DNA from 4 places in the Cytobacillus solani genome. Region 1 is predicted to be linked to each of the others. Evidence: predicted binding sites of a transcription regulator. Region 1 holds the regulator's gene; each other region holds the start of a gene.
What was found. Region 1 encodes LexA, which represses DNA repair genes until DNA is damaged. Its sites were predicted from a motif close to CGAACATATGTTCG; they were not measured.
Positions count from the first base shown of each region.

Region 2: FI644_RS02740 (YolD-like family protein) is a predicted target of LexA. The motif match lies at 3,640-3,653, and genes of this name have one in related genera.
Region 3: FI644_RS14485 (YolD-like family protein) is a predicted target of LexA. The motif match lies at 4,528-4,541, and genes of this name have one in related genera.
Region 4: parE (DNA topoisomerase IV subunit B) is a predicted target of LexA. The motif match lies at 1,783-1,796, and genes of this name have one in related genera.

Region 1 covers NZ_CP041305.1:4,787,057-4,794,915, reverse strand. The annotation lists gene spoVK (stage V sporulation protein K) at 1-132, shown strand, start outside; gene FI644_RS24090 (trimeric intracellular cation channel family protein) at 204-806, opposite strand; gene hflX (GTPase HflX) at 1,074-2,330, shown strand; gene FI644_RS24080 (methionine gamma-lyase family protein) at 2,345-3,616, shown strand; gene FI644_RS24075 (MerR family transcriptional regulator) at 3,779-4,180, shown strand; gene glnA (type I glutamate--ammonia ligase) at 4,216-5,550, shown strand; gene lexA (transcriptional repressor LexA) at 5,646-6,269, opposite strand; gene yneA (cell division suppressor protein YneA) at 6,424-6,747, shown strand; gene FI644_RS24055 (YneB family resolvase-like protein) at 6,768-7,418, shown strand; gene FI644_RS24050 (DUF896 domain-containing protein) at 7,492-7,722, shown strand.
Region 2 covers NZ_CP041305.1:533,915-541,773, forward strand. The annotation lists gene FI644_RS02720 (hypothetical protein) at 291-593, shown strand; gene FI644_RS02725 (hypothetical protein) at 988-1,503, opposite strand; gene FI644_RS02730 (DUF6744 family protein) at 1,829-2,404, opposite strand; gene FI644_RS02735 (YhjD family protein) at 2,920-3,279, opposite strand; gene FI644_RS02740 (YolD-like family protein) at 3,282-3,611, opposite strand; gene FI644_RS02745 (hypothetical protein) at 3,914-4,390, shown strand; partial or broken gene FI644_RS02750 (IS110 family RNA-guided transposase) at 4,796-5,725, shown strand; gene FI644_RS02755 (hypothetical protein) at 6,221-7,003, opposite strand; gene FI644_RS26205 (hypothetical protein) at 7,270-7,419, opposite strand; gene FI644_RS02760 (hypothetical protein) at 7,441-7,859, opposite strand, start outside.
Region 3 covers NZ_CP041305.1:2,892,326-2,900,184, reverse strand. The annotation lists gene FI644_RS14515 (Lrp/AsnC family transcriptional regulator) at 1-163, shown strand, start outside; gene FI644_RS14510 (DUF3231 family protein) at 296-1,318, opposite strand; gene FI644_RS14505 (M24 family metallopeptidase) at 1,489-2,595, opposite strand; tRNA gene FI644_RS14500 (tRNA-Ala) at 2,819-2,891, shown strand; gene FI644_RS14495 (hypothetical protein) at 2,975-3,610, opposite strand; gene FI644_RS14490 (helix-turn-helix domain-containing protein) at 3,902-4,129, shown strand; gene FI644_RS14485 (YolD-like family protein) at 4,166-4,501, opposite strand; gene FI644_RS26375 (hypothetical protein) at 4,607-4,753, opposite strand; gene FI644_RS14480 (helix-turn-helix domain-containing protein) at 4,923-5,117, opposite strand; gene FI644_RS14475 (helix-turn-helix domain-containing protein) at 5,150-5,401, opposite strand; gene FI644_RS14470 (hypothetical protein) at 5,540-6,172, opposite strand; gene FI644_RS14465 (hypothetical protein) at 6,338-6,559, shown strand; gene FI644_RS14460 (hypothetical protein) at 6,593-7,435, shown strand; gene FI644_RS14455 (SMODS domain-containing nucleotidyltransferase) at 7,470-7,859, shown strand, end outside.
Region 4 covers NZ_CP041305.1:4,570,459-4,578,317, forward strand. The annotation lists gene parE (DNA topoisomerase IV subunit B) at 1-1,527, opposite strand, end outside; gene FI644_RS22940 (CoA-binding protein) at 1,989-2,402, opposite strand; gene FI644_RS22945 (5'-deoxyadenosine deaminase) at 2,619-3,956, opposite strand; gene FI644_RS22950 (M20 family metallopeptidase) at 3,953-5,122, opposite strand; gene FI644_RS22955 (DUF1989 domain-containing protein) at 5,122-5,736, opposite strand; gene FI644_RS22960 (cyclase family protein) at 5,853-6,536, opposite strand; gene ade (adenine deaminase) at 6,707-7,859, opposite strand, start outside.

The DNA of each region.
Region 1 (7,859 bases):
GGAAGATATATTAGGAACGTCATTGAAAAATCAATTCGTGCTCAAGCGATGAGGTTATTGATGCAAAATACGTTTGATCGGCATGAATTAATAACGATTAGAAGCAATGATTTAGTTTTTGAAGAGGATTAACGGATTACAAAAGGATTCCGTCTTCACGGAATCCTTTATATATGGGGATATCGGATGTTGCTCTTATCTATTTAAGTACCTAGTCTCCGGGCTGGCAGTTTCCATCTATACGTATATGAAAGTACCCTTAATCCAGTAATAACAATAAATAAAGTATATAATTCAAAAGAAGAAACGGCGATTTTTAGTCCAATGGCGAGCCCGCAAAGAATGGCCCACACAGCATATATTTCAGCTTTTAAAACAAGAGGCTTTCTTCGAGCGAGAAGGTCACGAACAATTCCTCCACCGCTGCCTGTTAGAACAGCAGCAACGATTACTGCACTTAGCGGATGATTCATTTCAGAAGCATAAAGTGCTCCTTGGATAGCGAAGGCTGAAAGCCCGATCGCATCAAAAAAATTCCCCCACTTTTGCCAGTGTTTTAATAAATTATTCGGAAAAAGGAATACGGCTGTTATGGAAAGTAACGCAATTTGGAAAAACAGTCCTTGCTCCCATAGGGCGGATACGGGAACACCAATTAAAAGATTTCGAATGGCTCCTCCACCAAAGGCGGTTACAATTCCTAAAATATACACACCTAATATGTCATATTCCTCTTCCATTGCAACAATCGCTCCGCTTATGGCAAAAGCGATCGTTCCAATCATACTTAAAACTTCCCATGTCATGATTTCGGCTCCTCTTTGGTGATGATTGCTACTGATTAGGATATGAAAAGTGGAACTTGATAAAGACCCAGATATGTTTATAGATTACTAGTTTTTGTGCAAACAATATGATTTTACCAAAAATATCGATATTTACAATCCTTTTAATATAATTAAGGGGTTAATATTAGGAATAATAAAATAAAACTTAGCACTTACGAAAATTAGAGTTGCCGCTCGATTTTTGATATGATGAGAATTAGATTAATGATGAAAGAAGGTTGTTGATTGGAACAAAAGACTGAATTTGAAAAAGTCATTTTAGTTGGTTGTCAAACGAATGAAGATGATCAGCGATTTGGTTATTCAATGGATGAACTCGGATCATTGACAGAAACAGCAAAAGGAAAAGTAGTGTCTACTGTTACGCAGAAACGAGAACGCATCCACCCAGCTACATACATAGGAAAAGGAAAAGTTGCAGAACTAACTGCCCTGCAGGAAGAGTTGGAAGCAGATTTAATCATCTTTAATGATGAATTATCACCAAGTCAGGTTCGAAATCTTTCAAGAGATTTTGAAGCGCGAATTATTGACCGAACACAATTAATATTGGATATTTTTGCTGGTAGGGCTCGTTCGAAAGAGGGAAAATTACAAGTAGAACTAGCTCAGCTTCAATATTTGCTGCCTCGACTTATGGGGCAGGGAACACAATTATCAAGGTTAGGTGCGGGTATTGGAACACGTGGACCTGGTGAAACAAAACTGGAGTCTGATCGCCGTCATATTCGAAATCGCATTAATGACATTAAAACACAGCTAGAGGTTATTGTTAAACACCGGGATAGGTACCGGGAAAGACGGAAAAAAAATAAAGCTTTCCAGATTGCCCTTGTTGGTTATACAAATGCTGGAAAGTCAACATTATTTAATCGGCTAACAGAGGCAGACTCATTTGAAGAGAATCAACTGTTTGCTACCCTAGACCCAATGACTAGAAAGGTTATTTTGCCGAGCGGATTTTTGACCCTCTTAACAGACACTGTTGGTTTTATACAAGATTTGCCAACGACTCTTATCGCTGCTTTCCGATCTACACTGGAAGAAGTGAAAGAGGCTAACCTTTTGCTTCATCTGGTTGATAGTTCAAGTCCTGATTATTACCAGCATGAACAGACTGTAAACAAGCTGCTTGAGGATTTAGAAAATGAAAAAATCCCACAAATAGTCGTATATAATAAAAAAGATCTTCAGCATTCTGATTTTGTCCCAACAGCAAAAACGAAAACAATCCAAATTAGTGCATTTGATGAGTATGACCGAAATAATTTAATGAAATTATTGGAAGAAATCGTGTTAAGTATGATGAGTTTCTATCATGTGGAGGTGCCTTCTACAGAAGGAAAGCTTCTATCACAGTTGAAAAATGAGACAATACTTCGCGAACTATCCTTTCATGAGGAAAAACAAATCTACATTTGCAATGGTTATTATTTAGAGGATCATCAAATAGCCGGACAAATTAGTAAATATAAGATTTAGATAAGGAGAACAACATGTTTCAACAATTATCAAATGGGGAAAAACTGCAGCCGATTGTAAATGAAGTGGAGCAGCAAATTGCATCAGTCCTTCAGTATATTGATAAGCGGATTGATGAAAACCAATTTAGAGTATTAAAGAGCTTTCAAAATAATAAGGTAAGTGATTCACATTTTATTCCTACAACTGGATACGGGTATGATGACATTGGCCGTGATACGCTTGAAAAAATTTATGCAGAAGTATTTGGCGGAGAGTCTGCTCTTGTTAGACCGCAGATCATTTCTGGCACACATGCGATTTCCATTTCTTTGTTTGGCGTCCTCCGTCCTGGAGATGAATTGCTATATATTACTGGCAAGCCATATGATACGCTAGAAGAAATAGTAGGAATTAGGGGAAGCGGAAACGGATCATTAAAGGAATTTGGTATTTCATACAATAGTGTTCCTTTAAAGAATGATGGTTCAGTTGATTATCGTGCTGTAGAACAGGCCATTAAACCAAATACAAAGATGATCGGAATTCAGCGTTCCAAAGGATATGCAACAAGACCATCCTTTACGATCACACAAATAAAAGAAATGATTCAGTTTGTGAAAGAAATCAAACCGGATGTGGTTGTTTTCGTCGATAATTGCTATGGTGAGTTTGTTGAAGAGATGGAACCTTGTCATATCGGAGCTGATTTAATGGCTGGCTCCCTCATAAAGAATCCTGGAGGCGGGATTGCAAAGACAGGCGGGTATATTGTCGGAAAAGTAAAATGGGTGGAGGCATGCTCTTATAGAATGACCTCACCTGGCATTGGTGCGGAAGCAGGAGCTTCCTTATATAGCTTGCAAGAAATGTATCAAGGCTTTTTCATGGCTCCGCATATTGTCGGCCAAGCATTGAAAGGGGCTGTGTTTACCTCAGCCATTCTAGAGCGATTTGGCATGAACTCATCCCCGAAATGGGATGCAAAAAGAACGGATTTAATTCAGGCGGTACAATTTGATGACCGTGATATGATGGTTGCATTTTGCCAAGCTATTCAATTTGCGGCACCGATCAATTCGCATGTAACACCATATCCAAGTCCAATGCCTGGCTATGAGGATGATGTCATTATGGCTGCTGGCGCTTTTATTCAAGGTGCAAGCATCGAGCTTTCTGCAGACGGTCCCATTAGGCCGCCGTACGTTGCCTATGTACAAGGGGGGCTCACTTATTCCCATGTGAAAATCGCTATCTGTCATGCTCTTAATGGATTAGCAGATAAGGGTTTTATTGATGTTAATTAGAAGAATTGTAATAAGTTAAATAAGAATTGAGAGGTTTGGGTTGTCAATAATCCAAGCCTTTTATTTTTTTAAATGTCATGTCAGAAAATCTAACATATGTTTGACAATAAACCTAACATCGTTTATTCTAATAATAGAAAATTTGTAAAGGAGGAGAAAGAAGTGACTGGAAGCAACATTCGACGTTCCATGCCGCTTTTTCCAATTGGGCCTGTCATGCAGCTGACTGATTTGACTGCAAGGCAAATTCGGTATTATGAAGAGCACCAATTGATTTCTCCAGCTCGATCTGAAGGCAATAGAAGATTGTTCTCGCTCAATGATATTGACAAACTCCTTGAAATTAAAGATCTTATTGATCAGGGAATCAATATGGCTGGAATTAAACAGCTATTATTTGTGCAAAATCAAGAAGTAATCGCTTCTGATGTAAAACCGCTTAAATCAGAGAGAGAACTATCTAATGACGAAATCAGAAGACATCTTAGAAAAGAAATCGTACAAGCCGGAAGATTTAACCAACATTTATCAAGCCAAGGGAATAAAACACGCTTATTCCACTGATAAAGTGGCTTTAAACAAAAAGGAGGAATTATTATATGGCAAGGTTTACAAAAGAGGATATTAAACGAATTTCAGCTGAAGAGAATGTAAAGTTTATCCGTCTCCAATTTACAGATATTTTGGGAACGATTAAAAATGTTGAGATTCCTATTAGCCAGCTTGAAAAAGCGCTTGATAATAAAATGATGTTTGATGGTTCCTCAATTGAAGGCTTTGTTCGAATTGAAGAATCAGATATGTACCTATTCCCGGATTTAGACACATGGGTAGTATTTCCGTGGACTGCTGAAAAAGGCAAGGTAGCTCGTCTAATTTGTGATATTCATAATGCAGATGGGACTCCATTTCAAGGAGATCCTCGCAATAACTTAAAACGTATTTTAAAGGAAATGGAAGAAATGGGCTTCACAGACTTCAATTTAGGGCCAGAGCCTGAATTCTTCTTATTTAAATTAGATCAAAATGGAGACCCTTCCCTTGAGCTCAATGATAATGGAGGATATTTTGATTTAGCACCAACAGATCTTGGAGAAAATTGCCGACGCGATATTGTTCTTGAACTGGAAGAAATGGGATTTGAAATCGAAGCTTCCCATCATGAGGTAGCACCAGGCCAGCATGAGATTGACTTCAAATATGCGGATGCCCTAACAGCTTGTGATCAAATTCAAACGTTCAAGCTAGTCGTAAAAACAATTGCTCGTAAACATGGTTTGCATGCCACTTTTATGCCAAAGCCATTATTCGGTGTAGCAGGATCAGGTATGCATTGCAATGTATCTCTTTTTAAAGAGGGAAGAAATGCGTTCTTTGATGAAAAAGGCGATCTGCAAATGAGTGATTATGCACGGCAATTTATTGCGGGTATTCTTAAACATGCAACAAGTTTTACAGCGGTCACGAATCCAACAGTTAATTCATTTAAGCGATTAGTTCCTGGTTATGAAGCCCCATGTTATGTAGCGTGGTCTGCACAGAATCGTTCTCCGTTAATTCGTATTCCATCTTCACGTGGAGTAAGTACACGTGTTGAGGTTCGAAGCGTGGATCCGGCTGCAAATCCATATTTGGCTATGGCCGTACTGCTAAAAGCTGGTCTTGACGGTATTAAAAATAATCTTGTTCCTCCCGCATCAGTAGACCGTAATATTTATGTGATGAGCAAAGATGAGCGTATTGCTGAAGGGATTGATGATCTGCCTTCAACTTTAGCTGAAGCGCTCGAAAAATTAAAAGGAAATGAAACGATTATATCTGCTTTAGGGGGCCATATTTTCGAACACTTCGTTGAAGCGAAGGAGATCGAATGGGATATGTTCCGTACGCAAGTCCACCCTTGGGAACGTGAGCAATATATGTCGATGTATTAATATATGATTGAAAAAAAGGGATGCTTAAAAGTTAAGCATCCCTTTTTTCTTTTAATCTAGTAAAACCCAGTGCAAATGACACGAGTGCAAAATTATTAATGAATATCTCGGTATACCCCAATTACTTTACCTAAAATAGAAACATTACGAAGAATAATCGGTTCCATGGTTGAATTTTCAGGCTGAAGTCTAATTCGATCTTTCTCCTTGAAAAATCTTTTTACGGTTGCTTCGTCATCCTCTGTCATTGCGACGATGATATCACCGTTATTTGCAGTGCTTTGTTGTCTGACTACTACGTAATCTCCATCAAGAATTCCCGCTTCAATCATGCTTTCTCCCATGATTTCAAGCATAAAAACCTGCTCATCTGCTGGGGCAAGCCTTTCAGGCAAAGGAAAGTATTCCTCAACATTTTCAACGGCTGTTATCGGCATACCGGCTGTTACTTTTCCGACAATCGGAACATTTACGACTTTATAATTGATTGCCTCGGCACCTTCATCTAAATCAAGAATCTCAATTGCACGCGGCTTAGTAGGATCTCTGCGAATTAACCCTTTTGTTTCTAATCTTGCTAGATGACCATGAACAGTTGAGCTTGAAGCCAGTCCAACTGCTTCGCCGATTTCCCGTACAGAAGGCGGGTATCCTTTAAGCTTTACCTCATCCTTAATAAAATTTAATATATCCTGTTGCCGTTTCGATAATTTCACCATCATAATTACCTCACTTATGATTTCTTTTCCCAATTATAGCATCTATTAGTAAAAAGTACAAACATAAGTTCGAACAATTGTTGACACGAAACAAGTGTTCGATTTATAATGAAATCAATAAACGAACATATATTCTTATCGAGGTGTAAATATAATGAAAAAATTGTGGAATCAATATTCGTATGCTATTATTCTAGTCGTTTTAAGCTTGCTAACTTCATTTATCCTTATAGTTTATAATGGCCTTTCAGGAGAAGATGGCCTAAAGAAAATTACTGTTAATGAGGGGGATTCGCTTTGGCAGATAGCTGAAGACTTTTCCGATGAACATATGCTATCAGCGAACGAATTTGTTGAATGGGTTGAAAGGCATAATGGAATTGCAGGAGATAGAATCTATCCGGGAGATGAACTTATTCTTCCAATTGCTATAGAAAAAGGAAACGGAACAGAAGTGGCAAGTTCACAAAGCAAATAGATTAGGAGAAAGGGAAATATATGAATGCAATTATCTACTGCCGAGTCAGCACTACGAAAGAAACGCAGGAAACATCGCTCGTAAGACAAGAAGAGGAACTTACAAAACTTGCAAATGAAAAAAGTTTAGAAATTGTTAAGGTTATTAGAGAACAAGCTAGCGGCTATGATTTAGAGCGGGAAGGAATTCTCGAACTTCTGTCATTAATAAAAGGACATCAAGCTGATGTCCTTTTAATACAGGATGAAACGAGGCTGGGGCGAGGCAATGCGAAGATCGCCATTCTACATTGCATTTTAAAAGAAGGAATAAAATTATTCAGCATTTCTCACAGCGGGGAATTGCAGCTTTCTGAATCTGACTCTATGGTTTTGAATATTGTCGGCATGGTAGAGGAATATCAAAGAAAACTTCATAACATTAAGATTAAACGCGGGATGAAAAGAGCTGTTAAAAATGGTTATAGGCCTGAAAAAAATTTGTCCAATTTGGGGGTCCATTCTGGGAGGGAACGTATAGAAGTTCCGATTGAAGAGATAGTTAGACTTCGCAAGAATGATTTAACTTTTTCGGAAATTGCTGCAACCCTTAGAGGATTTGGTTATGATATTTCAAAAGCAACTGTACACAGGAGGTATAAGGAATATATGGATTCTGAGCTTATAGAGTGAACTTCTTGTCAAAAGGAGTCATTTTTAGTATTATGGCAGTTGAGTTTAATGATAAATATAAAGGAGCCTAACTATGCTGCCTAAAGAAAAGCTTGATCGAATCAATATGTTAGCTAAGAAAGCGAAAGAAACAGGTCTAACTGAACAAGAAGCAAAGGAGCAATCTACCCTTCGCAGGGAGTATTTAGAGACGTTTCGTTCTTCAATGTTTAATACATTAAAAAGTGTAACAATCGTTGATCCAAATGGCAATGATGTCACACCGAAAAAGCTTAAAGAAGTTCAAAAAAAGAATCTTCATTAATCGGAGGAATACATTAGATTTGTATTCCTTCTTTACATAGGGGCTTATAAAAGTGACAAGATATAAATAAATCAGCTTTTTTACTTGGTTTTGATACAATTTATTGAATATAGATGAAGCTGTCTATATTATTATAA
Region 2 (7,859 bases), 950 kb from region 1:
TTTTACTTGGCTCAAGCTCCCTCCAGATCTCCTATACTTTATGAAAATAATAAGGAGATATATTCTATCAACGCTTTTTCTTTTAATAAGAATTTTTAATTGTTTTTAAGTCATTTTAAATAATGCTCGTTTTTCAGCGCTGAGGTAAATTATACCATAAACTGCAATGTAGCTCTTAAAAACTTTTTTGCATTACTTTGCTATTTAGCTGTCCTCCCAACGTTATATCAATCCTACGATTTCTTTTAGAAACATCGCTTATGACCTAGTTAAAATAAAGGAGAGGGAGCATGATGACAAATACACTGTTCAATGGTAAGGAACAAATATTCAAAGATGTAATTCGTTTAGCTGAGAATTGGAAAAATGCTTATCATTTATCAGGATTTGAGGGTGGAAGTATGGAAGAAATTCGTGCATTCCATGCAACACCTGTTGGGCAAAAAATAGATTCATTGCATACTTTCCTAGAAAATTACATGAAAACTTTGAACTTTGATGATGTGAAAATGCTCCAAACCGTAATGTATCTTGGAGGGATCAGGATTATGATAAATCACTATTACCCCAAGATATTTATAATGACTATCTAGACTACTTTTATAAAAAAGGCTGGGATAGCAAGGAAATTGAAATTGACCAGATGACTGAAAAAGTACCGTTAGCTGAGTATTTGAAAGCTGGTCTAGAAATTCTTAAAGTTTCTATTTAGTTAATCCAGTTTCGCTTTCTAATCAAGATTATAATGCTTCAAACAATTACAGCAGAAGGTTTAGAAAACTATTCTTTGTAAATTGAAGCAGGTATATCTTAATAAAATTTAAACACCGTTCAATTTTACTGATGAACGGTGTTTTTTATTTTTAAATTTCAATAACAAATAAACTTAATGCATTTTTTTCTTCCCAGTGTGAATAATAAATTTCCCAAAGTTCATTTTCAGTCGGAGTAAAGAATTGACCGTCTGCGGTTTTTATTTCTATTGTTTTATAAAAATTTATTGTAAGAAATCATTCTTCCACCTGAACCTGACGCATTTATCATTCTTTTGAATTCTTTAAAAGCTGTGATTTTATCCCCTTTTGATAATGCTCCTTCGATGATATTTGTTAAACCACTCATACGAACCCAATCTTTCACTGTCCATTGAAGAATATCTAATTTAGACATAATAGAAAGTGTACTAATCCACTGGTTAATTACTTTTTTATCTTCAAGTGATTCCTGTTTAATTAAGTTGTTATGTTTATCTACCTTTTGAAAAATAGCATCCAAATTCTCTACTTGGACTGAATTAAATAATTCAACTAGTTCTGAATGCTGTTTTTCTTTGTTATTCCGTTGAAAGCAATGACAATATTGCGCAGCTTCATTGTCTTTATTAGCGATAGTACATCCATTTTTCCCGTAATTACAGATATTCCAATCTGAATAACAAGAAAAACCACTCTTTGAAAATCCCATAACTGTAAAACCTTGTCTTGAAGGCTTACCCTGATTCATAGATAGCGCCCGGGTGAATTCATTAATTTATCTTCACCCTGTAGGCTCCCCTCCTTGCGTTAAAAATCTGATCCTTAATTTTTTAATGGCTATAAAAGAATAAACTCTAGTTGACCTTTAAGAGTGATTCTTACACCTTCATTGGTTTTAGACTCAATATCTAATGTATTTGAAATCGCTAATTCAACCCACTCAATGGGAAAACAACCTTTGAAAGTCCCATTTAAAGTATAAAAATAGAAGTGAGTACCTTTATTTAATCGTGTTGGACCAACTAAGTACGTCTCCCCAATCTGCAGGGTTGGGTACAGATTTATCGGTTTATTTACGGTACAAAGTAAACTCCACCACTTGGTCTGACAGGAGTAGGAGACATTGTTTTTAAAATGTCATTGGCCATGTATCGAACAGCTTGTCCGTTATGACAAGTTTTATATAGTTCGAACAAGTTGCATGCTTCTTCAGCCAATTCCTCAGCCATTCCGCCAGCATTGACTATTGCCTTACTAATAGTTTCGTTATTTCGATTAAAGAGCAATATCGCTTCATTCTCTTTATAAGATAATTTCTGCCCTTTTGAGTCTACAGTCTCTTCAACGATGTTACGTTGAATGAATTGTGCGTTTGTGCATACGTTTCTGACAATATAATTCTTATAGACTCCTTCTTTTTTTGCTTCAACCTTTTTAGTTTCAATGTCTTTAGTTGCTCTTCGGAAAGCATCAGTTGCTCGAATTTCATTAGGTAAGTCACTCTCTTCAAATCCATTTTGGAGTAGTGCCTTTCTTAACTCATTTCGATCATAGTTATCTTCACCTACAGAATACCAACAAAGGTGACCAATAATGCTTTTTTCCTTTTCATTTTCGATTGCAGCTACTTGACTTAAATCCATTGTCATTTTGAATCCTCTCCCTTTTTAGTTTTAGAAACAAAAAAAAGAGCAGAAATTAGTCCATTGTAATGAACTGAAATCTGCTCTTTTCGCGACAACACAAAATAAGACCTACAATAATTGTACGTCCCTCGTATTGCCAATACCTATTAAATTTTCTGCACACAAAAAATACCATGTACAGTTTTTTCTTCTTGCTTTTTGGCTAGACATGTCTCTCATCCAGCACGTAGAACGGGGAATTCGAAAGACTTACTGCTAATATAGCAGTCTTTTATGAAGGTGCTTTCGCAAGCCTTCTGTCCAACTTCACTCGGCATATATCCTAAATGGACAAAGAAGTGTGCAAGGACTGTAAAATTAAATAAAACTATATTTACATTATACATAATTCAACAACAACCATCAACGTTAGAAATGAAACTATTATTTTTTTTTCAAAAATAAAAATCTCAATGAGAAATGAAATTTTAAATCAATAAATCCCTCTGGTGTGTCATTACATAGCAACAAGAGGGATTTCATTTAAATCGGTTATACAAATAATGCTCCATTAATTCATGTACCTTGTTACGTATCCTCGGATTAAAGTAATTATGTTGCTCTTCGAATCCTTTATATAAAAATGAATACATCGTAAATGCTTCGTCATGACCAATTTGCTGAACCTTCATATTCTCCTGCCGCATCTTATCCTTAACAACTTTTAAATCCTTTTGTACAGCTCTTATTGTTTCCTCCACAAGATTTAGATAAGGCTCCTTTAATTTAAATGGTGCTTTTTCTATAATAATTCGATCTTTTTCCAACACGGTAAGAACCATAGGTAAATACATAGCTTGCTCGATTATATCTCTATCTTCATTAGGTATCCTGGTCATCCTTAAATCCTCTCCACACCAGTAATATCATTGATCATTATTCTTTCGGTATTTTTGTTAATCTCCATTAGTATGCACAACTTTATTGGGTCAACTTTAGCAACTATACCTATAAAATTAATAAAAAAGCCATTACGCCAAATAGTTACTTTTATAGGCAAGGTGTAGTTTAGTGACTCCATGACAATAATATTTATGTCTTCAAGTTCTTGTTCATCTAAGGTTGGCTTTTTCACTTTAGTATCATCATGGTATATCCCCTTTAACATCGTCCATTGCTGGGGTAAAAAGCTTGCAGCCTGCCATTTTTTTAAACCTCGGTCACGAATCATCCGAATCAACTCCTTATCACTAGTTATACAAACGCTTGTTCGTAAATCAAGTTAGAATCGAGTCACGATATCGTGTTGCTTCAAATGTAGCATTGGAACAAAGTTTGATTTAAAATATCCCTCAATCCTTATCTAACAGCAACTTCATAAACCCCATTTTGAAAAAATTGATCAAAATGGAGTTTTTCTTTAGATAGTTTCCGTACTTCAAATCTTACTGTATAGTTTTAAATTGTTTCGATTAGTACAATAATTGAAACCTTTGGAAAAACCCATCGTCAAATCCGTAAAGGGGTGATATTTTGAGATTAAAATATTTCTTTTTAATGATATTTGTGTTATCAATATTTTCGGTTATAGGTTGTTCAAATAATGTAGATAAAAATAACGAAGACATAGACAGTGAGTTCCCTCCATCTCTGAATGGGCTAATCATTATTAATGGTACGGAATATCAGATTGAAAGAGGCGGTTATAGATGGGAAAGAAAGAAAGGTTTAGGAACTGAGGTTGTACAAACAGACCACGCATCTCCGTACCAAATGGCAGAGCATATAGAATCAATTAGCTCAAATCCAAATCAAAAAGTTGAGATTATGATTGAAGGAAATCCAAACATCGAAGTTTATTTATGGAATGAAAAAGGAAGAGAAATAGAAATAGAACAAAATGATAATCAAATAACCCTTCCTTCAAGTAAAGGTAAATATATCTATGAAGCATTAGCAGAATGGACTAACGGAACAATTTCCTACACATTTGTTGTGGAAATTAAATAGATTAGTCATAAAAACAAAGGGAAACCTTAACAATCTGGTTTCCCTTTGTTTTTGTGTAAATATCAACATTCAAATTTAATTGAGCCTTTAAATAAGTATGAGATTTTTATAAAAAAATTTGATCACTTTCCATCTATGTTATTCAAGAAAAGCGCCCGATCGTAATATAAGTTTAACCAGTTTTTACTGGTTGAATTTTTTTTATTTGGTTTTATTATAGCGGTAGTCGGAGTAGAACGTAGCGCCCGTGGGACTCGATCCCGTCCGCAAAACTGTTCACTCCCTACTTGTATAAGCATGTTTCAGGCTGGTTGGGACAATGATCCCGTTTAACAAGCGAACCTATGACAGTACAAGGAGCCTAGGGACAACCGACTAATCTTAATTTCCAAGGAGGAGATAATGATGAATCCAGTAGTAGGGCTGGATGTTTCTAAGGGGGAAAGTCAGGTACAAGCATTCTTGGATAAGGGACAGCCTTTTCGTAAAAGTTTTAGTGTAAAACATACAGTGGAGGGCTTTGAGAATTTATTAGGATTCTTAAAAGAGATTGAAAGAGTAGCTGATGGTAAGCAACCTTCGGTTATATTAGAATCAACAGGACATTACCACTCTCCTGTTATTCAATTTTTGGAGGAACAGCAATATGTTTATATTATTGTGAATCCCCTTATCTCTCATCGTGCAAGGAGTACAAGTTTAAGAAAGGTAAAAACAGACGCTGTCGATGCCTTTCTTCTTTGCGAACTATACTACAAAGAAGAAGTTGAGCCGTATAAGAAAAGAGGTATTCAACTCTTAAACCTTCGTAATCTTACAAGGCAACAAGAGACAATTTCAAGTATCTCTGCACAAACCAAGGTACAGCTTCTAACAGTGCTAGATCAAATATTCCCTGAATATAGAGGTGTCTTTGGTAATTTATATTCAAAAGTCTCATTACAGACTCTTTTCTTATTTCCTACTTCTGAACATGTACTAAATACTACCGAATCCGTTTTAACTGAAAAGATTGTATCGTTATGTACCAGACGTTCAGAAAAGTGGGCAAAAGAAAAAGCACAAAAGCTTATTGAGGCTGCAGTACAAAATCCATTTCAAAGCAATTTGTATGAAAGCCATATATTTAACCTAAAGATGTTTATTACCATTGTTCTTCAATATCAAGAGCATCTATCACAACTAGAAACTGAAATAGATGCCCTCGCTAAAGAAATTGAAGAATATAAGATTATCCAATCTATCCCTGGTATCGGAGAAAAGATTGCAGCAACAATCATATCCGAAATTGGAGGAATAGATCGGTTTAATCATCCTAAAAAGTTAGTTGCCTTTTAAACGCTAATAGATATGTCGAAAAAAGACTAGAAAAAGGGTATAGAAAATAAAGTAATCTACTTTACATCTACTTTTTTTCATGCTAATATTAAGACATACAAAAAAGGAATAATGTAGCTATGTGCTTGGTAGGCTGGGTAGCTACTCTAGAAGAAGTCGGTGTTGGCGCACCGGCTTTTTCATTTGTATTATTATATGATTTTGAATTTTATTGTAATAAAATGAGTTACAAAACAAAAAAATATTATCCTACATATGTACTAATTGGTACATTGCAGTAAAATAGGTATTATTTACTTCTTTTATTATCTTACTAAACATTTTAATATACATCAACAATTTTTCTAAAATTATATCCACAGATTTACTCTTTTTCTATTTTATCCACATTATCCACATATTCTTCTTCCCTACTGTCAGGAATAATTATTTTCTCATCACATTCAGGATAAATGATTGTCTCTTTGTTTTGCAAGGGGAATACCTCCTAAGTTATCGTTTAATTTGGTAATTTTGTATGGTTTCTAAGATTATTTCTTCCGTTGTAACTTCTTTAAACTCATCCACAAGTATATCTAGTTTATAATTAATTTGCTCTCTAACATCTTCATTCCTGAATTTTAAGGTATTAATAAATTGTTTAACTACATTCCTGAATACCTGGGATCGATTAGCATTGAAATCTTTTGCATTTTGATCTAATTCCTCTATAGTTGTATCATCTAGAGACAGCTGCAGCAATTCCATTTTTTCTTTTGGTTTAGTTTTTAGATTAAAAATTTCATCATTTGTAGGGCCAGTGTAGACTTCATTAATAAAGTTTTCCAAACTTGAAGTAATTTCACGCTTATTAATATATTTAAGCAAATCTTTCTTATCGGAAACGGGGACATAAAATGGTTTAATTTTACTTTTTGTTGCAGGAATAGGAGAGTCTTTATATTTTTCATTGATTTCGGTTAAAATCAAATGAAAAATCATCGATCGTGTAATGATCACAGGTTCAGCTTTTTCTTTTGCTATCATTTCCTCAGTTTGTGAAACAAAGGAATCTAATTTTCGTAAGCTATGTTCGTTTAAAAAAACGTCAATTGACTTTTTTTCTTCGTTTTCAATATTTATAATGATATTATTAAACTCTTCCGTATTTACATTAAGTTCTTCAGTGTTAATTAAATGATTACGAATAATTTGGGACCTTTTTTTATTAGGAACCAGCTTAGTAAAAGTATCAATTATATCCTTTTGTAAGGTGATTTTGACTTTCGTTTTCATACAGCTTTATAAGCTCCTTTAATGTTAGTATATGTATATTTAATAATATCATGACTATATACACTATTCAAATGTAATTAGTACCAATTATCCTAATATTCCGATATAAATAGAAAAAAATACCTGAATCGACAAGATTCAGGCAAAAAACAACAAATTTTAAAGAAAAAAAGCTTACTTTATAGTAACATTAATTGGCATTAATAACAACTGCATAACGAAACAGAAAAGATGTAAGAATTATATAGTTAATAAGAAAAACATGGTTAGTTAATAGCCAGGCGTTTTTTATCATAGTATTTTTCTGCATCTGATAATAACAAAAATGATCCTATTCGCTTTCTCCCGTTGAATACACGATAAAAAGAAGATCCATCTTTTTGAATAGAAAATTCACCAATTTTTTTCACTATCATAATAGCAACATCCCCAATTATTTATTTAGGTGCAATTTTCTCCGTTTTTTGAATCGGTTGTTTCCTTATTTTCATTACTTTTTTAGCTTGTTCCTGGCATCGTTCTTCGTATCTAATAATAAAATTATCCACTATTTTTTCAGGAAAATAACCCATCCGTTCATTTAAGATATTTTCTATTTTCCAGCATAAGCGTGTAGTATGTTCGTATTCTCCTCCTTGTTCTGCTGCTTGATCTGCAAACTGAGTTTCCCCATTACTAACAGCCTTATTAAATATTCTCAATAAGTTATACTGTGTAGCTCTTTCTTCCCTCATTAGTCGCAGGAGGTGAATTAGGTCGGCCGTATGCAATTTCATAAGTTCCGGTAAGGGTTTTTTAGCTAAGTCTACGGTAACTATCGTTAGTCGTTTCTTGTTAGCTCTCTGACCATTTTCCA
Region 3 (7,859 bases), 1.9 Mb from region 1:
TTGTTACCGTATTGCTGGAAATGCTTGTTATATGTTAAAAATGCATTTTGAAACATTTTCTAAAGCAGAGGAATTCATTGATCATATCAGCCCATTTGCACAGACTGTAACACATTTTATCTTTTCCAAAGTTTCAACAAATCTAAGATTCTCTCCAGACTGATTATTTTATAAACCTATTTTACTTCAATAAAAAGCACAATTAGACACGGTTCATAACAATGTTGTTCCTATAGTTCAATTAAAAAAGGCGATCTTTTATTAAGATGCGCCTTCTTACAATAAGAGTTTGCGTTTATTTTTCCGGACCTTGTGCAAGGGACTTCCTATCAATTGCTTCTGGCTGTTTCTCCATCCACCCATGTTTAACCATAATTTTGTAACACATCATACCTGCCTCCATGGCATGATTAAATACGGTATAGTAATTTAGAATAATATCCGAGCGAAAGCTGGAACCTAATGCCGCACCATAGTAAGAAAGAGCTGCATTTACTAAAAATGCTGCGTGAAACATAAGCAATTTGTCTGAAAAAGGACTTACTGTTACTTCTGTAATTTCAGCATCCCATCTCTCAGGTACGGGCAAATGTTCTTGTTGTAATATAGAGTCAAAGCTTTGTACATCTTTCTCTGCTAATTTAACATTTTTCAGCATAAAATTACGTACTTCTTCCAGCTTCGCCACCTGACTGAAAGCGAGACTTAGCGACATAATAAATCCTGTTTTCTTTGAATTAAAGAAAATAGTACTAAGTTCTGAACTATTGAGTGGTCTTTTGTCTCCAATCAAGTTAGAAATGATCCCTGCAGATTCAATAAATTCCCCTCCAGCAGAAGATGGTATGCCTGGAACACTTGAGAAATTGGGGTGGGTTTTCGACAATGCCACTATTTGTTGAAACAATTCTTTAGATGTTACTGTACATTCAAAGAAATAATCTTGAATATCTTTTCGTTCTGTATTTGTTACCGCTAAGCTATATGCAGTTAACCCATGTATCGTCATAATGTACGAGTAAAACAGGATATACTGGTCAGAAAACAGACGTGGGGCTTTAAGATTCACATCCTTCTCTGTAAATCCTATAGGAACCTGGAAGTTTGCACTCTTTAATATTTTCGGAATTTTTGCGATATGACTCTCAGCCAACTGCAATGACCGCTCTATAATCTGTTTAATCTCTTCGTCCTCTACAATTTTAAGAAAATATTTGTACATACATATTGCCATACTGTCACCCATGTACTGAAGCCAAAGAGCAGAAACTTCAGCAGCAGTTAAGGTGTTTTTCTTTGTTTCCCTAAAAATCCCCAAAACAATACCCCCAAATTTTGTTACATTTATGATTTTGAAGTTATTTTATGGTATTAATTAGGAAGTATACTCAAAAATTATAAGAACTCTCAGCTAGAACTATGTATAAGATCCTAGAATTGAGGGCTTCTCTACAACCAGGGTAGTAAATGCATTACCCCACATACGATTTAGCCGATTCGCATTAATTCAGTCGGAAAGGATGTTAGAAGCTTTCCATGTCCATCTTCATCAATATATACATTTTCCTCAATGCGGACACCGCCATAGCCTGGAATATAAATACCCGGTTCAACAGTAAAGAGAATTCCTCTTTCAACGATTAAGTCATTATTTCCATGAACGGAAGGCTCTTCATGTACGTCGATTCCGAGGCCGTGCCCTACACGATTATTAAAGTATTGACCATACCCCGCCTCTTTTATGACTTTTCGGGCTGCAATATCAATTTGCCTAATTGGGATACCCGCTCTTGCTGCTTCCACACCTGCTTGAGTCGCCTTGCGAACAATATCGTAAATTTCTCGCTGCTTCACTGTTTCTTCTCCCACTACGAACGTTCTTGTAATATCTGAACAATATCCATCAGCAATGACACCCATATCAATTAGTAAAAAATCACCTCTATTTATCGTCTTACTATCAGGACGCCCATGTGGCAATGCCGATTTCGCTCCAGAGAGTATAATAGAAGAAAACGCAGGACCCTCAGCGCCAAACTTTCTCATTAGATACTCAAGTTCTGCTGTCAATTCCTGCTCTGTCATACCCGCCTTCACCTTTTTAATTCCCTCTTCCATTACTTTTTCAATCACATGAATAGCATGCTGGACCTTACCGCATTCTTCTTTTGTTTTTCTCATTCTTTGTGAAGCAATGAAATCGCCAATATTTACGTATCGGAAGTTTTGGAAGCTATTATGTAGCTGTTCCTGCTGAAATAATGAAATCACTTTTGTCTCTAATCCAATCGTTTTAACTCCTTCACCTATCGTTTCCTTTAATACTTTGTAGGGATTGACCTCATCTGAAATAGGTACAATGCGTTTAACATACGAAACTCCTTCAGCTATTTCCAAATCTAAAGACGGTACAAATAAGTATTGGCTTTGCTTTTTAAGATCAATTACCAATGCAATAAATCTTTCATGTGGATCAGAATAAAAGCCTGTATAATAGAATACGTTTTTTGGTTCTTTAATTATTGCTAAATCTACATCTAGAGTATACAAATAATTTGCTAACGCCGTTAATCTGCTCTGATATTGTTCATTCATATGATCATCCCCCGACTTTTATTTTTTCCTTATAGCAAATGAACTTTTCTAATTTTCATAATTTAATTATGCAATATTTATGCCATAAATCTATCCGTCTGTACATTGTTACAACAAATATTTTTGTATAAGAAAAGTGATCAATGAATATGTATTCAGCAGTAAAATCCCCTTGCCAAAAACCATGGTTGTAGTTATAATTTTCTTGTATCCATCATTATCCGGGGCATTAGCTCAGCTGGGAGAGCGCTACGCTGGCAGCGTAGAGGTCAGGGGTTCGAGCCCCCTATGCTCCATATTGATATAAAGCCATTTTTCGTAAATGAGAGGTGGCTTTATATCGTTACTGGGAACAATTCGGGAACAATGCTCCTATTTTTTATCTTTCTTCTAACAGCTTCTTAATTTCTTCACATTGTCTGGTAACATATTTCGGTAACTTCTTTTTATCTACTTCACATAGATAATTATAGTTTAATTTTGTACTTCTTCCTTTTAAATGGACGAATACAGATGCTACAATTTCATTAGGGTAGATATTCGCTGTCACGGTATATTTACCATTTGGAGCATCCCATTTGTGGCGAATGGCTGCTCCTTCTTCATCTTCTTCGATAATTTCATATGTAGAATCTTGAAGTAATCCTAAAAATCTTTTTCCAATATTACACTTATGTAATTTATAAATTTGTGAGGGTGTTAAATCATATTCTTCCAATTTATCAACTTGCCATTGAGGAATTTTTTCTATAAAGAGATCTTCAAGTGCTTTCCTCCGATCAGTGTTAAATGTATCAATAAATATTTGCTCAGTTATTGAGCTATTGAGAAGCCTTTTTTTATGAATGCTATTTAGAACAAAGAATGATCTATGTTCATTTTTTACAATTGCTTCAGATATTATCTCATGTAAATCATCATTAGTTTTTACTAAAGATTCAATCATGTTCAAAACTCCATATGCTTTTTCCCCAACCTCGAAAAAATTAATTGCTTCCTTTTGACATGCTAACATTTAAATCTCTCCCCTTATAATTTTTTAGTACAAAACGAATGCCAATCTTATAAACCTTCATTAATCAATTTGTATATAACTTTGATACTTTCCATGTCACACTCCTTTTAGTTTATTTTCAAAAATTAATAATTCAACTTCTTGAACTAAATATACATTTTAATTTAATAACAGTCAACACTTTCATGAAAATAAAATTCAATAAGTTGAACTTAAAATATTCATTATAGAACTAATTGTTTATTTGTAATATAATAGATATAAGGAAATAATGGGGAGAGAGATTAATTTATGGGTCTTAAACCAAGCTATAAGCCGTTAGAAATTACTTTAATAAAAAAAGATAAAACAAAGACAGATTTAAAAAGAGATTTGAAAATTTCTCCAGCGACCTTAGCTAAAATGTCTAAAGGGGAAAACGTTGCTTTGTCTGTAATTATGAGTATTTGTGAATATTTAGATTGCCCAATTGAAGAAGTTGTGGAGTTTATATCTACAAAAGAAAATCACCAATCTTAATTGACTGGTGATTTATTAATTCATTTCAACTTACCTTTAAATAATATCTAGCTCTTTTATATCAATAAATTTTATCTTTTCAGCATGACCTTCATTATTCTTTAAATAGATATCCTTCCTAATTTCATCCAACCTACAAACTCGTCCCTGATAATCGTGGAAAAATCCATCTCTCCGCACTTTCACATTTACGAACTGTGCATACTCCATCGCATGGTGAATTTTATTTTCTAAGACCCCTATTTCATAGACATCGATTTCTGGTTTATTTTGCATCTCATCTTCCTTATACATTTCCCGAATCATTTTAAATTGTAATGGCATGAAACTAGCAGGTAACCATTTAATTTTACCTCGATCGCGAATAGACATAATAATCACTCCTCGAAATATATTATAGAACAAACGTTCTTGTTTATGTATAAAAAAAAAGATGGATATCAAAACATCCCCTTTAAACAACTCGTAAATATTATCTCACTGGTTTATAGCCAGATTATACAGTAACTTCGCTACAAGTTTATAGTATTCAGTTAAATCCTTCTCTAAATTATCTTGTTTAACGATGACAATATCGTATTTCTTCCTATTTATAACCTTTATGATTTCATCTCCAGTTGCCATCCTTCCCCCCTTATTCCTTTTTACATTATTATTCATCTTAATAATATCTTCCTCACGATATCTTTAAACTCGTCACTCAACGTTATATCCTCTAAACTAGGTGCGTCAGGTTCATCGGAATACTCAACAATTAGTTTATAATCTTCAATTGTTTGTTTATTTAGTTTGTTCATTGGTCACCATCAAGCCAGTTAAAAAATGTTTTCTTAGAAACCTTATAAAGTTTTCCCACTTTTGCTACATGAAACGGAGGGTTTTCCATCATTTCATATGTTGTTCTTCTGCCAATTCCTAGGATTTCCTGAATATGTTTTGGTGTAAGTACCTCTGGCAATTCATTTTTAATTAAATTGTTTTGGTTCACCTAAATTTCTCCTTTATAAATTGTTTTATTAATCACTCTCCATCAAACCACTTAAAAAATGCCTTCTTTGAAATTTTATATAACCTTCCAACTTTAACAACATGGAATGGTGGTTTCTCAAGTAATTCGTATGTTTGTCTTCTGCCAATTTTTAAAATTTGTTGCACGTGACTTGGTGTTAAAGCTTCTGGAAATCTTCTCTGATTATTTCTGTAATCATTTAGTTTCCTCCCTATTCCTATTTTCCTTTCTATAGAATATTCAATAATGGTAGAGTTATTCATGAAATCTATTATTTTTTAAAGTTTTAATAGATATAACAGAAAAAAAGAGTGACTTCTCAGCCACTCCTTACATTAATTTTTATTAACCCACATCTCTCTTCTATCTACTCAATACAAAACAAGGGGGATATTTCCTCCTTATAATTTCTCTTCCTTTTCTTCCTTCTTTTTATCTTCTTCGTATTTTTCTCTTAACTTTTTAATATCAGCAGGAATTGTAATTAATAATTCTTCTTGTTGTTGTTCAAATTGACTTGCTAAATCATTTGTTTTTCTATTAAATTCAATTAGAGAACCTGTTGGAGATAATGATTGATCAACCATTTTTGTATAAACCCCGTATAGTTGTTTTAAAACAATATATGAATCCAAATATTCTTTTGGCGTGTCTTGTAACAATTTCATATTTTCTCGTATTTTATCTCTACCTTTTTCTCTATCCTCTAATAAACCATCTTTTGATATATCATCACGAAAATCTCTTAATTTTTCATTAAAATCATTTCTATTATCAATAGCATTTCTCCAAACATCTGAATATGAAGATACTATTAAACTTGATAATAAGAACTCGAAATACATTTCAACTGATGTTTCTGCTATTAAATTTGCATATTCTTCTTTTTTCTTTTCTTGTTGAACTTGCTTATATTTTATCCAACCAACTACTCCACCAATAATTAGCAAAAGGGTAATAATTAAAATAATAGCAACTTTTGTTTGCTTTTTCTTATTATCTCGGTTTGGTGGAATCTCTATAACCTCTTCCATTAAACAACCTCCTATAATTTATAGTAAAATATTATCATAAAAATAGAATTGATTGGATATTATTCAAAAATATATGTTGTATCTCGGTTAAATATATTAATTTTGGATATAATAACCATAAATGTTAAGATAGATTTAGGTTAAATATTTACTGGAGGGGTCACTGTGTTAGTTTATGAGAGTCGTATTAAGGGTTCTTTTCAGGGATATAAAGATAGGGAAACAGTATTTGAACTTGTAAATGGAAGAGCTTATAAACAAGACGAGTATCAATACCAATATAGATACATGCATAGCCCAAACGTAAAAGTGTATCAAGAGGGAAGCACTTATTATTTAGAAGTTGAAGGCATGAATAGTAGAGTTAGAGTAAAAAAGATAAAATAATTTTTAGTTTATTAAACTGAAAGGTGTTAGTGTGTGAAAAAATTTGAATTTGATAATAAACTCAATGATAAAGAGCTTGATATTGAGAGATTACACAAAACCTTTTCTGAATTATCATTAGGTATTAAGACTCTTATAAAAGAAAGGGTTGATACTGTAGCGGCAACAAGTCTCAAATTAGCTGAAATTAAGTTACCTAAAATCGAGTTACCTCCATTTGAGTTACCCAAAATCGAATTACCTGTAATAAATATTCCAGAAATCAATTATGAAAGAATCTGCAAAATAACCAAAAGTAATTCTAAATTTGGATGGACACTTACTAGCGAGATGAGTATTGGCGATTACTTAAACGGTGAATTAGTTGACGCAAATATGAATCAAGTAGATTCTTATTTTTATAATTACTACACTTATAAAGATGAAGAATTAGGGGATGTATTTTATAAAAATGTAAAGAATTCAATAATTGGAAATATCGAAAAAAAATGGATTGACCTATTAAAAGAATGTTTTACTTGTTATGACTCAGGGCTATTTAAAGTAGCTATACCCAATCTAATGTTAGTAATCGAGGGAGAGATAAGTAGTATTGCTAATAGCAATCTTATTGGGAAGAAACTAATTAAATATTGGAAGCGTGACTTTAAAACCAAGAGCAGTCAAATTGACGCAATAATATTATATTCTATATTTCACTTTTTACAAGACTCCTTGTTTTTGAGTAAAGATTTTTCAGAAGATCGACCTGATATTATTAATAGGAATTGGATATTACATGGAAGAGATAATCCTGAACAGTGGACTAAAAAAGATTATTTTAGATTAGTCAATACTTTGAGTTCTTTACAGTTCGTGAAAGAAATAATGGATTAGAAATATAAAATTTACTTTTATTAAGGGAGTTAATATGGATTTAAAGAAGTTATCATATCATTTAAAAACAAATAATCATGAAGTAATTTCCTATAGATATCATAGAATTGTCAAAGTGTTAAATGAATACTATTGGGGAATCCAATCAGATTCAAAAAATTGTAGATATGTAGGTTCATACGGAAGAGGTACTGCAATTAAAGGTTTTAGTGATGTAGATATAATAGTTAAACTCCCTATTCATGAATATCAACGATTTACTAATTATAGTCAAAATGGACAGTCAGCATTGCTTCAAGATGTAAAAAGAGCCTTAGATAGCACATATTCAAGAACATTAAAAAAAGGTGATGGGCAAGTAGTAGTAGTTGAATTTAGTGATGGCATTAAATTTGAAATAGTTCCCTCTTTTGTTATTGATGGA
Region 4 (7,859 bases), 220 kb from region 1:
GGCTCCATCCGTATCTGCATCTGTCATGATAATAACTTTATCATAATTGATATCTTGAACGTTGAAATCCGCTCCTACTCCGCCGCCGACAGCATGAATAATTGTGTTAATCTCTTCGTTTTTGAAAATATCGGCAAGCTTGGCCTTCTCCGTATTAATTACTTTACCTCTCAGTGGCAGTACAGCCTGAAAGCGTCGATCTCTACCTTGCTTAGCGGAACCTCCAGCTGAATCACCCTCAACTAAATATAATTCATTCCTTTCAGGATTACGTGATTGTGCAGGCGTTAATTTACCTGAAAGGACAGCCTCTGATCGTTTCCTTTTCTTTCCGCTTCTTGCATCCTCTCGTGCTTTTCGAGCAGCTTCTCTCGCTTGATACGCTTTAATTGCCTTTTTTATCAACAACGAACTAACGTTCGGATTCTCTTCAAGGAAATAGGAAAGATGTTCAGATACAACAGAATCAACTGCTGACCTAGCTTCACTCGTCCCTAGCTTCCCTTTTGTTTGCCCTTCAAATTGAAGCTGGTCCTCAGGTACGCGCACAGATATGATCGAAGTGAACCCTTCGCGAATATCTGAACCGTCAAGATTTTTGTCTTTTTCTTTTAAGAGATTCACTTTTCTCGCATACTCATTAAAAATTCGAGTCATGGCTGTTTTTGATCCCGCTTCGTGTGTACCGCCATCTTTCGTCCGGACATTATTAACAAACGAAAGAACATTTTCTGAATAACCATCATTAAATTGAAAGGCAAACTCCACTTCAATTTCGTTATGCTGCCCTTCAAAGCTTATAACTGGATGAAGGACGTCTTTTTCCTCATTTAAATATTCCACAAATGCTTCTATCCCATTTTCATAATGGAAGATTTCCTGCACACTATTTCGATCATCAATGATTTCAATTTTCATCCCTTTTAATAGAAATGCCGATTCCCGCAAGCGCTCACAAAGGGTTTCATAATTATAAGTAGTTGTCGAAAAAATGGATGGATCTGGTTTAAAATGAATGGTTGTTCCTGATTGGTTTGTCTTTCCTACCTTTTCGAGGGTAGTAACCGGTTTTCCACCATCTTCAAACCGCTGTTCATACACAATTCCATCACGCTTAATCTTAACAACAAGCCATTCTGATAGTGCGTTCACAACCGAAGCTCCTACACCATGTAAGCCTCCGCTCGTTTTATAGCCGCCCTGTCCAAATTTACCGCCGGCATGAAGGACGGTTAAAATTACTTCTGGAGTTGGTTTTCCCATGCGGTGCATTCCAGTCGGCATTCCCCGGCCTTTATCAACTACACTTATAGAGTTATCTTTATGTATTTTGACAATAATATGGTCTCCAAATCCTGCCAACGCTTCATCCACCGCATTGTCGACAATTTCATAAACAAGATGATGAAGACCTCTTGCATCTGTGCTTCCAATGTACATCCCAGGGCGTTTTCTTACAGCTTCAAGCCCTTCGAGTACTTGTATGGCATCATCATTATAATCAAAAATTTCTTGATTCCTTGCCACAAACATACCCCTTTCATTTACCAAGAACGCAGGTTAACAACTTGCTTGTATATAGAAAACCTTTTGCGATTAGAAAAACTTGGCATTCACCAAGCCTTTCGGCGAATGCCTTAGTTTTTCTTATGCGTTCAGAATTTATGGATCTAATTCTGATTAGCTAAACAAAATTTTATTCTATGTATACAGTTAAACACTCGTTTATGTATTCGTTTAAAATAAAAAATATCCTTTATTTATATGGAAAAATCAGCATCGAGAACGAATGTTCCATTACTTTATTTTACCATAATTTTTATTGTTGCCTATTGTTTATTGTATCTATTTATTCAGTTTTGGCAAATGACGTATCTGTTAATTCTTTGTATCATCTACGCTTTTATCGCGTATAAAGCCCTTTGTTTCAACGTTTTTGAAGAATAATTAAAAAACATGAGACCTGAATCGATCTCATGCAAATTTGCTTATTTTGTTAAGGCATGCTCAACTTTAATACAGCGATCCATCACTACTGTATAACCCTTTTCCTTTAGAAAATGATAGGCTTCCTCATCGATACATCCTAACTGTGCCCAAAAGACTTCTGCATCAATGTCCGCAAATTCCTTAGCAACCTGAAGCAGGTGCTCTGAACGGCGAAAAACGTTGACGATATCAATATGGCCTTCAATTTCCTTTAATGATTTAACAGCTTTCACTCCTAGTACTTCATCCACCGTCGGATTAACGGGAATAATTTCATAGCCAGCATCCTGCATAGCCTTTGAAACCATATAAGAAGTTCTTTCAGGATTGCCGCTAAGACCTACGACAGCAATACGCTTTGCTTTTTTTAAAATGACACCGAGTTCATCCCGGCTAGGAACTTCAATCGTCAATTTTATGAACCTCCCTTGTTTAAAAGTGTAAGCGCCTTGCTCAGCCCCGACAAGCATAAGACAAGCCTTTCAGAAAGGTGTTCTTTACCTTTTTGGGAGGATTGGCTTATGACCTCGAGGGGCTAGGCGCTGAAGCTAGATATTTTTAATCTATCTCTATTTTACCGAAAAGATGGTCCATTTTCTAATCATTGACATTAAATATTTTTGAATGTGCTAATTTGCCACATTTTCAAGCTTACTCAGCAGCCGTTTAATCGCCCGGTTAGATTCTTGTAAAATAATTTTTTTATCGATTGTTTTCAACTGCCGATTTTCCATTAACACTTTCCCATTTACAATTGTCGATTCTACATCAGCACGAGTCGCTGAATAGACAATACGTGAAATTGGATCAATATCATACGAAGGATACACATGAAAATCGTTTAAGTTTAAGATCGCTAAATCAGCTTTTTTCCCCGGCTCAATGCTGCCAATCTCTTTCTCCATTCCTACAGCTTTAGCTCCCCCAATTGTCGCCATCCTGAAAACTGTTCTTGCATTCATCGCTGTTGGTCCATGAATCGGCTTCTGAATGATGGCAGCTAACCTCATCTCATTAAACATATCTAAATTATTATTGCATGGGGCACCATCAGCACCTAAACTCACATGTGCATGCTGATCAAGTAGGCCAGGCAAATCAGCTACCCCTGAAGCAAGCTTTAGATTGGAGCCTGGACAATGACTCACCTTTACGCCACGCTCTTTAATAATTCTTTTCTCTTCCTCGTCCAGCCATACGCAATGAGCTAGAATCAAACGTTCATTCGCTAGGCCGAGATGGTCTAAATAGACGACATTGCGCATTCCATGTTCTTTTTCAACGAGTAAGATTTCATTCGCATTCTCTGAAGCATGTGTATGGACTCTTACATTGTATTTTGCGGAAAGGTCCCTTACATTTGTTAATAATTCCTCTGTACATGAGACAACAAATCTAGGGCAAAAAGCATATTGAATACGTCCGCTCTCATACCCATGCCATTTTTCAAGCAAATCAACACTTTCTTGAAGGGAGAATTTTGTATTTTCTCGTAAGCGGATAGGAACCTCATTTCCCTTATCCATCATGACCTTACCTGCTAAGGCACGAATGCCGCTCTCTGCCAGAGCCTGGAATGCATATTCAGTATGGTGGACAGTTTCCATATCAACGACCGTTGTCGTTCCACTCTGCAAAAGTTCACCAATGCCTAGCATGGCCGAATAATAAATAGATTCTTCATCATGTGATGCTTCAAGCGGCCAAATTCGTTGTTTTAGCCAATCCATCAGTTCAAGATCATCAGCTTGCCCTCGAAATAATGTTTGACAAAGGTGAATATGTGTTTGAACAAAGCCTGGTATAACTGTTCGGCCGGCAGCATCGATTATTTTATTTGCCGAATGAGAGAGAGAATGTCCAATTTCCACAATCCTGTCATCTACAATATAAATATCACCGGTGATAATTTCTTCGTTCGCATTCATCGTGATGATTTCAGCATTTTTAATCAGGATGCTGCTCATTCTGTTCCTCCTTGCGCTAGGCTCTTATGCCCATTCATTGTGGTGTCAAAAGAGAGTGCAAGATTCTTATAAAATTCGATTGAACGTTTGAATGCATCAATTGCCACTGATTCATTTGGCTGATGGGCTAGTTTTTCATCGCCCGGCCCATAAATTAAAGTAGGGATTTCACTTCTCGGATTAAGTACTGCACCGTCAGTATAATAAGATACGCCGAAGCATTGAGCATCTGTTTCACCCTTAATGGCTAAGGCACATTGAATAAGGTCTGCGGATGATGACGTAATGATGGATGGCCGGTCTAATACTTTTGTTAATTTATATTCATAAAGCTTCTGTTTCTCGATAAGCTTATCTAATTTTCCCCTTAGTTCTTCGATTAGCTTTTCATGAGCTTGCGGAGGCACCGTGCGAATATCCACCCGGATGATACAACGATCAGGAATAACATTAGTCTGAATACCGCCCTCAATCATCGTCACAGCCAAACTGCTGCTGCCGAGTGGCTCTTTTGCTATTGTCCAGGTTAATTTCAATGATGTTAGTTCATTGATCACATGTACCATATGATCGACTGCATTAATTCCTTGATCTGGCATTGAACCATGAGCTGTTTTCCCAAAGGTTGTAATTTCTAGCCAAAGCGCACCTTTATGACCAACGACAACCTTCTCATTCGTCGGTTCACCGATTACGAGTGCATCAATCGTACGATTCTCGGTTTCTTCTAGGAATGCTCTAGCTCCACAGCTGTCTACCTCTTCACCAGCTGTAGCAAGGAACGTAATAGTTGGTATAGGAGTGATTTTTTCTAAATATATAGATTCAATAGCTAAAAACATCGCTGCTAATCCGCTCTTCATATCGGAAGCGCCTCTGCCATAAATCTTGTTATCAATAATCTCACCAGAAAAAGGAGGATACGTCCATTCCGTTTCCCCAGGGGATACCGTATCCATATGACCGCAAAAGAATAAATGTTTGTCTCCAGTGCCTTTCAGTGTTAGCTCAAAATTACTGCGGTTATTTCCAAGATTCGTTACTTTAAAAGGAAGCTCATTCATCTTACATCTTTCGATAAAGGCCTTTGTTACTTCATGCTCATTTCCTGGGGGATTAGAACTATTAATTCGGAGCAAGCTTTGGAGAAAGTGAACATCATCCATTATCTCGCCTCCACAATTTGCATTTTTAACGAAGTAACCTTCCATCCATTGACAGGAGCAAGGTCTTGGGAACATGTAGTGCATGCAATGACAGTATCATCCAACGCTTTCAGCCGCACATAATCACCTGGCTTCGAAAGCGGTTCAGCAATAAAATAATCTCCTAAATCATCTACAACATTATTCATAAATAGATTAATTGGATCCGGGATGACTGGAGGATGAATATTGTATTTTTTCAAAGCCATTTGCAGATTATCATGACAGTTCGGATGATCCTCTTGGTTAAAATCCATCTTATAGCGGTAATAATCACATGCTGGGAAGAAGAAGTCATGCTTACCTACCGTATCTTCAACAAGCTGCATAAGCGGGCGCCGTCTGTTGCTGTAAAGATAATCACCAATTTTCAGCCGAATGCTGCTTAAGGATGCCCTCATATGAACAGGAGAAACATATTCGCTCGGATCGGAGTGATTAAAGCAGACAAAATCCCCCACTTGCTTTCCATCCATATCGATAATAATGAGCTCTTCCCCTTTTCGTAAAAATGCACTTCTACCTTCATATGGAGGAATGATAATTTCCTCACGTATTCGTTCTTGATTATACATTTCATCACCTGCCATGCTATTTTATTTTGCGGGAACGCCTTATTTGGGAAGGAATTCATTATATTTGCAAAATACATAGTTTTATTTGCAATCTAACATAATAATTTTGCAAATACTTATTCGATAAAGACTGCTACAGCTCTGATCGGAGAACCGGTTCCTTTTCTGATCCGAAGCGGTAAGCCAAAATAAAGGAAACGCATCCCTGCAATTTGATCAAGATTACATAAATTCTCTGTATTCGTTATTCCATATTCCCTGCATACAAGATGCCCTGAATAGCTAGGATCATCTGGATGATCAATTGCAGGCGCATCAATGCCAATATTGACTGCACCTTTATCAGCAATCCACTTGGCCGCTTGATAATCAAGTCCTGTATATGTTGTCAGCCACTCATCTGTTCCATAAGAGCGATTGTAGTGTCCTGTGTAGAGGAGAACAATATCTCCTTTTTCGATAAATTGGCCTGATTGTGCTATGGCAGCTTCAAGATCACGGTTTGTAATGGAGCGATCAGCAGGAATATGAGAAAGATCCAAACATACAGCAGGTCCATAAAAATATTCAAGCGGCATTTCATCAATGTACTTTCCATTTGGGTCAAATTCATATGTAGCATCACTGTGGGTAGGACCGTGTTCATTGATGATTAGATTGTTAGTGGCAAAAGGGAAACCAATCTTTTCTATCGTTTCCTCATGTGTAATATTTGAAAAAATCATGGTGGTAGGATGAAGGGGGAAAACAGGCATGCCATGATAGATTTCTTGTGTCAGATCAACTAATTTGACGCCCATGATAATCTCCTTTCAAGTGTTTTTTACTAGTAAGCTACGAAATGTTCGATAAAAATTTAAAAGTGCTCAATAAATTGCGAAGTTTGCTAGATAATTTGCGATAAATGCTTGATAACATTCCTAAATTACTAGATAAATTGGATTCCCCAAATAGATATTTTCTATTTTCATCATAAAATCGTTGGAATAACCTCAAATTTATCCACATCAATCAAACCTTTATCAGTAATTTTCCATTTAGGACTTGTAACTAATGACCAGAAGGATAAATGCATAAATGGCACTTCCATTCCACAGCCAAGCACTTCTTTTGCAAGTCTTGACAATTCATCAACCTTCTCGCTCATTTCTTTTCCTGTTAATTCATCGGTCATTAGCCCGCCAATACGGAGCGGCAAGTCTCCTACGACCTTGCCATCCTTAATCATCGCAATTCCGCCGTCCATCGCAATTACTCGGTTAACAGCTGTCACCATATCCTCATAATTCGTTCCAGTCACAATAATATTATGTGTATCATGGGCAACACTTTCAGCAATAGCACCGCTTTTCAAATCGAAGCCCTGTAAAAAGGTTTTGCCGATTTTTCCAGTGCGTCCGTGGCGCTCGATAACGAGTAAAGGCAGCACATCCTGCTTCAAACAAGGCTGGACAATGCCATCCTTTACATTGAGGGTGAACTCACTTCCACCGGTTAAGTTCTGAAAAGGAATCGCTTCAATCGCACGCACCTTTGCCCGGCTTCCACTTGCTTTTACTGTAACTTCATCTTTTTTAACAGGCTTACGCTTCACAGATTTCTTTACACTTTCAGGATAGATATAGGAAGGGATCTCAATCGTTAATTCTCCTTTTTCCGCGACTTTTTTTCCTGCTAAATACACTTGGTCAATCGTCATATTCATTAAATCGCTAATGACTGCTATGTCTGCACGTTTACCGGGTGCAATCACGCCGACATCCTTAAAGCCAAAATGTGTAGCAGGATTAATCGTTGCCATTTGTATTGCTTCAACAGGATCAATGCCCTCCGCAATCGTACGGCGAATAATGTCATTCATATGGCCGTATTTTAAAAGATCGGCTGGCACCATATCATCAGAAACGACAATTGCGCGTCTGGAATCGAGCCCCTCCTCTGTAATCGCACGGATACACTCAGCCATATTGCGCTGTGAGGAACCTTCACGCATGAAAACACTCACACCATACCTAAGCTTCTCTACAGTTTCTTCTTTAGTCGTTGTTTCATGGCAGGATACATGTGTACCGCCGCTAATAATATGCGCAGCAAGTTCCCGTCCAAACAGCCCTGGTGCGTTT